3 regions of the Mycoplana sp. ABR4_002 genome follow, and region 3 is predicted to be linked to each of the others. Evidence: predicted binding sites of a transcription regulator. Region 3 holds the regulator's gene; each other region holds the start of a gene.
What was found. The regulator LexA, encoded in region 3, represses DNA repair genes until DNA is damaged. The targets are predictions, from matches to a motif close to TGTTCNNNNTGTGTTCNG.
Positions count from the first base shown of each region.

Region 1: the regulator LexA is predicted to act here: its motif matches at 1,506-1,523, upstream of ACXAGF_RS12065 (ATP-dependent helicase).
Region 2: the regulator LexA is predicted to act here: its motif matches at 1,197-1,214, upstream of ACXAGF_RS01520 (YifB family Mg chelatase-like AAA ATPase).

Region 1 is NZ_JBSWVO010000001.1:2,498,714-2,500,977, reverse strand. It holds gene ACXAGF_RS12065 (ATP-dependent helicase) at 1-1,466, opposite strand, end outside; gene ACXAGF_RS12060 (L,D-transpeptidase) at 1,570-2,253, opposite strand.
Region 2 is NZ_JBSWVO010000001.1:310,128-312,391, reverse strand. It holds gene ACXAGF_RS01520 (YifB family Mg chelatase-like AAA ATPase) at 1-1,125, opposite strand, end outside; gene gshB (glutathione synthase) at 1,446-2,264, opposite strand, start outside.
Region 3 is NZ_JBSWVO010000001.1:2,027,693-2,029,956, forward strand. It holds gene ACXAGF_RS09855 (patatin-like phospholipase family protein) at 1-98, opposite strand, end outside; gene ACXAGF_RS09860 (YMGG-like glycine zipper-containing protein) at 437-697, shown strand; gene lexA (transcriptional repressor LexA) at 898-1,608, shown strand; gene ACXAGF_RS09870 (ComEC/Rec2 family competence protein) at 1,589-2,264, opposite strand, start outside.

The sequences.
Region 1 (2,264 bases), 470 kb from region 3:
TCGCGGATCTCGAGCCGCTCGTAGAAGCGCGGGCCGCCGATGACGCGATAGTTCAGGCCGAGCGTGACGAAGCGGTCCTCGAACTCGCGCATCTGGAACGAGGCCCGCACGAGGATCGCCATGTCGTTGAGGTTGTGCCGCCTGCCGTTGCGATCCGGTCGCTGCAGGCTCTCGATCGTCTCGCCGACGGCGCGGGCCTCCTCCTCGGAGTCCCAGGCCGCATGCACGATCACCTTGCCGTCATCCGGATCGTGCCGGTCGGTGAACAGCGTCTTGCCGAGCCGGCCCTCGTTGTGGGCGATGAGGTGGCCGGCGGCACCCAGTATGTGCGCGGTCGACCGGTAGTTGCGTTCGAGCTTGATGACCCTGGCGCCGGGAAAGTCCTTCTCGAAGCGCAGGATGTTGTCGACCTCCGCCCCGCGCCAGCCGTAGATCGACTGGTCGTCGTCGCCGACGCAGCAGATGTTTATCTGCTGCTTCTCGCTCGCGCTCACGCTGTCGCCGCTGCGCGGCTCGCTCCGCGGGGGGGCGCCATCGGGGCCGACGGCCGCTTGGCCGGGCCGGGCATCGGCCGGAGCTCGCAGACCACTCGATGCCGGCGACCGCTGTGCCAAAAGCCGCAGCCACAGATACTGGGCGGTGTTGGTGTCCTGGTATTCGTCGACCAGGATGTAGCGGAATTTCTGGTGGTAGTCCTTCAGGATGTCCGGGTTGGCACGCAGGATGCGGATCGGGTGCAGCAACAGGTCGCCGAAGTCGCAGGCGTTGAGCGTCTTCAGCCGGTTCTGGTAGGCGGTGTAGAGTTCGCGGCCCTTGCCATTGGCAAAGGCGCGGGCGTCGCCCTCGGGGATCTGCGCCGGGTCGAGCCCCTTGTTCTTCCAGGTGTCGATCATGCCGGCGAACTGCTTGGCCGGCCAGCGCTTGTCGTCGATGCCCTCCGCCTGGATCAGCTGCTTGATCAGGCGCACGACATCGTCGGTGTCGAGAATGGTGAAGTCGGATCGCAGTCCGACCAGTTCGGCGTGGCGCCGCAAGAGCTTGACGCCGATCGAGTGAAACGTGCCGAGCCAGGGCATGCCTTCGACGGTGCCGCCGACGAGCAGGCCGATGCGCTCCTTCATCTCGCGCGCGGCCTTGTTGGTGAAGGTCACCGCGAGGATCTGCGAGGGATAGGCCCGGCCGGTGGCGAGGATATGGGCGATGCGGGTCGTCAGCACCCGCGTCTTGCCGGTGCCGGCGCCGGCGAGCACCAGAACCGGTCCGTCCAGCGTCTCGACCGCCTCGCGCTGCTCGGGATTGAGCCCGGAGAGATAGTCGGGCGTGCGGGCCGCATCGCGGGCCGCCATGGCGCGCGCGGCGATGCCGCCCGCGGGCGCGAGGCCGGGCCTTGGCTCCGGGGCAGGGGGCTTCTTCAGCGTCGGATCCTCGTCGTCGAAGAAGGGAATGTCGTCGTAACCGCTCATCATGCGCCCAATGTAGCGATTCGGGGGCGAAAGGCCAGTTCGTGTTCCTCTTTTATTCCGGTCGCCGGCCACGCAGCGGCGGCCGGCGCGGAGCAACGGCCGCCTGCTACTGGTAGACGACGATGCGGGCGTGGTACGGCACGCGGCGGTAAAGGTCGATCGCGTCCTGGTTCATCAGGCGCACGCAGCCCGACGAGACCGCCTTGCCGATCGAGCGCCATTCCGGGCTGCCGTGCAGGCGGTAGAGCGTGTCCTGGCCGTTCTGGAAAATGTAGAGCGCCCGCGCGCCGAGCGGGTTCTTCAGCCCGGGCTCCATGCCGCCGTTTTCGATGGAGTATTTTGCCAGTTCCGGCTGGCGGGCGACCATCTCGTTCGGCGGCTTCCAGCGCGGCCAGGCCTGACGCCAGTGGATGACGCCTTCACCCTGCCAGGCAAAACCATCGCGGCCGATGCCGACACCGTAGCGCATGGCCGTGCCGCCGGGCTCGACGACGTAGAGGAAGCGCTTCGGCGTGTCGACGACCACCGTGCCCGCCGGTTCGCCGGTCGGGTCGACCACCCGCTGGCGATAGAACCGCGGGTCGATCTCCTGATAGGGCACTGCCGGGATGAGAAAACCGCCGTCCTCGACCGGGCCGTACATCGCCTGCAACTCGGTGTCGCTCGGCGCCAGCACGGGCCGGCGCGGCGCGACCGGAACGGGCGCGGTCCTGGGCATGGAGGTGGAGCAGCTCGCGAGCGCCACGGAAGCCGCGGCGAGGATGAAGGATCTCCGGGTGGTGGTCGGCATGCGTGCGGGTC
Region 2 (2,264 bases), 1.7 Mb from region 3:
ACCTGAGATGCGTGCCTGGTAGTCGGCCATGCAGCGCGGCCCGCGGGCGCAGACCTGCCCCGGCTCGCCGGCCATGCCGCAGCGGCACGGGTTCATCGCCGCGACCAGCTGAATCGCGGCGGGGTAGCTGACGCGGTGGTTGGCGCGGGCGATGACGCAGGCGCCGGTCTCGAGCGGCTGGCGCAGCGCGTCGAGCGCCTGCGGCGCGAACTCGGGAAACTCGTCGAGGAAGAGGATGCCGTGATGGGCCAGCGACGCCTCGCCCGGGCGGGCGCGCAGGCCGCCGCCGACCAGCGCGGCCATCGTCGCCGAATGGTGCGGCGCGCGGAAGGGGCGGCGGTCCGACAGCCGGCCGCCGGCGAGCTGGCCGGCGATCGAATGGATCATCGACACCTCGAGCAGCTCGGCGGGCTCAAGCGGCGGCAAGATCGACGGCAGCCGGGCGGCCAGCATCGACTTGCCCGAGCCCGGCGGGCCGACGAACAGAAGGTTGTGTCCGCCGGCGGCAGCCACCTCCAGCGCCCGCCTCGCGCTCTCCTGCCCCTTGATGTCGGCAAGGTCGGGCAGGCTTGCAGGCGCGGCCCGGACGGCGGGCTCGGGACGGGTCAGCACCTGCGTGCCACGAAAGTGGTTGGCGAGCGCAATCAGGCTGCGCGGCGCCAGGATGTCGAGACCGGCGCCGGCCCAGGCGGCCTCGGCACCGCTCTCGGCGGGACAGATCAGGCCCTTGCCGAGCGCATTGGCGCCGATGGCCGCGGGCAAGGCGCCGGCGATCGCCGCGATCGTGCCGTCGAGATTGAGTTCGCCGATGACGACATAGCCCTCCAGCGCGTCGGCCGGGATGGCGCCGAGCGCCGCCATCAGCCCGAGCGCGATCGGCAGGTCGAAATGACTGCCCTCCTTGGGCAGATCGGCGGGGGCGAGGTTGACCGTCACGCGCTTGGCCGGCAGCGACAGGCCGGAGGCGTGCAGCGCCGCCTGGACCCGCTCGCGGCTTTCGGCAACGGCCTTGTCGGGCAGGCCGACGATCTGGATGCCGATTTTTCCGGGGGCCACCATCACCTGGACATCGACCGGAACCCCATCGATGCCCTGAAACGCCACCGTGCTCACCCGTGCCACCATGACCGTCCTCCCGTTCAGCCATTCGTTGAAGTTCCCGCCGTTGCAATCTGTCATAGAAATTCGACGCGAACAAGAACATTCGATGAACAGGCTGCGCGCCTGCCGTGCAGCCGAGGGGCATCAGGTTGCCGGCGGTTGCGGAGAAGGGAACAAAACGGGATACCCCCCCGCAGTCATCAACGGCGCGAGAGGAAACTGGGCCTGCCCACGACCCGGGATCGTCGCCGTCGGCATGACGCGGCGACGCCGAGCGGCCGCGGCCGGTCGCCGCCGAACGATTCCGGCACCCTTCGACGCACCGCCCGGGGTGGCCCTTGCCGTCAGCCCCGCTTGGCCTCGATCGCGTCCCAGAGCAGGCTGGCAATGTCGGCACCGCCGAATTTCCGGACCTCGCGGATCCCGGTCGGCGAGGTGACGTTGATCTCGGTCATGTAGTCGCCGATGACGTCGATGCCGACGAGCAAGAAGCCGCGCGCCTTCAGCGCCGGCCCGATGCGGGCGCAGATCTCCAGCTCGCGCCGGGTCAGCTCCGACGGCTCGGCGCGGCCGCCGACATGCATGTTGGAGCGACTGTCGTGCTCGGCCGGGACGCGGTTGATCGCGCCGACCGGTTCGCCGTCGACGAGGATGATGCGCTTGTCGCCCTTGCGCACCTCCGGCAGGTAGGCCTGGGCGATGAACGCCTCGCGGAACATCTGGCCGAACATTTCCAGGAGCGAGGAGAGGTTGCGGTCGTCCCGCGTCGAATGGAACACCCCGGCGCCGCCATTGCCGTAGAGCGGCTTGAGGATGATGTCGCCCATCTCCTCGCGGAAGCGGCGGATCTCGGCCGGGTCGCGGGTGATCAGGGTGGCCGGCATCAGGTCCGCGAACTCGGTGACAAAGATCTTCTCCGGCGAGTTGCGCACCCAGGCCGGGTCGTTGACGACCAGCGTATCCGGGTGGATCCGCTCCAGCAGGTGGGTGGAGGTGATATAGGACATGTCGAAGGGGGGATCCTGGCGCAGCAGAACCACGTCCATCGTCGACAGGTCGACGCGCTCGGGCGCGCCGAGCTCGAAGTGGTCGCCCTTGACGTCGCGCAACCGCATCGGCTCGACGGCGGCATAGACCCTGCCGTCGCGGAAGCTGAGCTTGTC
Region 3 (2,264 bases):
TGGAGCGCCAGATTCACGGTCCGTGGCAACCGCGATCCGACCGAGGAGGATCCGGTCTGGCCCTCGTCCGTCAGGTCCAGCTTGGCACGTTCGTCCATGAAATTCTTCCACTCGTCGGCGCGACGCCGCGTCCGATAATACGCCCATAGTCGCGCCGACGCATCCGATCAAGGACTACCCCTGGCCCTACCCGGCCATGGGACGATGCGCGCCGGCAAATGGCACGCCGGCCAAGCTGCAGCCAGACAACGACAATTTGCGCCCACCCGCCCTAGGTCCTCCCCTTCTCCGCCCTATATCTTCAAAGGGTCCGCGCACAGCCACGCCGCAAGAGCGTGGCGCTGGCTGTGGTCGAGCGGGACCGCGACCACGTTACCAAGCTCGGGCCGCGTCGGGCCGGCGTGATTAACTGCCAACGAGAGAGGAAGGAAAGCGCATGATCAGGATTTCCATTTTGCTCGTTCTGCTCGGGATTGCCGCGGCGGGCTGCACCCCGACCGAAAAGGGTGCAGGCATTGGTGCCGCGACCGGCGCAATCGTCGGCGGCGCGATCACCAACGACGTTCGCGGAGCGGCGATCGGCGCGGCGATCGGCGGTGTATCCGGGGCGGTGATCGGAAATGTGGCCGGCCAGCCTGGCCAATGCTACTACCGCGACCGTTATGGCCGGCGCTACGTCGCCGCCTGCCCGCGGTAGGCATCCGGCCTCCTCCAAGCGGGCAATCGGCCCGGTCAAGGCGCCGACCTGCGGCGCCTTCGCCGGGCCGGCCTGCGCAAAGAAAACCGCGCTGCGGCAATAACTTCACGCCGTGTTCACGAAATTTTATCCACTTGCGGAACACATTGGGAACAGATAGTGTCCGTTCTGGATTTGTTTCGATTCTGGGTGAAAAGCCAATGCTGACCCGCAAGCAACAGGAACTGCTTCTTTTCATCCACGAGCGGATGAAGGAGACCGGGATCCCGCCGTCCTTCGACGAGATGAAGGACGCCCTCGATCTCGCCTCGAAATCCGGTATCCATCGGCTGATCACGGCACTGGAGGAGCGGGGCTTCATCCGCCGGCTCCCCAATCGCGCCCGAGCGCTCGAGGTGATCAAGCTGCCCGAGGCCTATTCGCCAAGCCCTGCAGGGCGTCGCGGGTTTTCGCCCTCGGTCATCGAGGGCAGCCTCGGCAAGCCGGCCCCTGCCCCGGCCACAACGGCCGCTGCCGGCGTGGAAAGCTCCGTGTCGGTGCCTGTGATGGGTCGCATCGCGGCCGGCGTGCCGATTTCGGCGATCCAGAACAACACCCACGATATCGCCGTGCCGATGGAGATGCTCGGCGCCGGAGAACACTACGCTCTCGAGGTTCGCGGTGATTCGATGATCGAGGCCGGCATCCTCGACGGTGATACCGTCATCATCCGCAACGTCAGCGCGGCCAATCCCGGCGAGATCGTCGTCGCCCTCGTCGACGACGAGGAGGCAACGTTGAAGCGTTACCGCCGCAAGGGCGCCTCGATCGCGCTCGAGGCTGCCAACCCGGCCTATGAGACGCGCATCTTCGGACCCGACCGGGTCAAGATCCAGGGCAAGCTGGTCGGACTCATCCGCCGGTATCAGTGATCGGCGCTGCCGCGGGCGTTTCGAACGTATTCGACCGCCAGTCATACAGCCGGTGGCGGCTCCAGGGACGCCCGAGAGTCGTCACCGCGGTGCGAACATTGTAGCCGATCACGCCTGACGGATCGGTCACCGGTGCGATTTCAAGCGCACCGGTCCGGCGCAGGCTGCGAGCCGTGATCAGCAGGGCCCCCGACCGGCAGGCGCCGGTGCGCAGGTGCTGGGGGGCCACGACGAAGTCGGCGGCGTCACAGGCGCTGCCGAGATGGACCGGATCCTCGAGGGCAATGACGCGCCAGCCCGCCTGCGCAACGCCGGCGCACCATTCCCCCCGACGGCAAACGAATCGCCGCTCTCTGGTCGCAACGGCAAGCGCCGCGCGCAGGTCCGCGTTCGCCGCTGTTGCCGCGCCCCCGCCGGTCATCACTTGCCGGCCAGGGGCAATGGCGTCCCCTATCCGGTCCGGGCGTCCACCCGTTTCGCGCGGACTGTCGTTGTCGCTGCGCCCGTCGCCGGAGCGTTGCGCACCGGAGACCGTTCGCTCCCCCGCCTTCTGCAAGGCCGGCGGGCGGTGGTCGCCGAGGCGAAGCGCGCGTCGCCACTGGTCGTAGATGAACACCGGCGGCCGCGGGCGGTTTGTGGCCACCTCACCCGCCCAC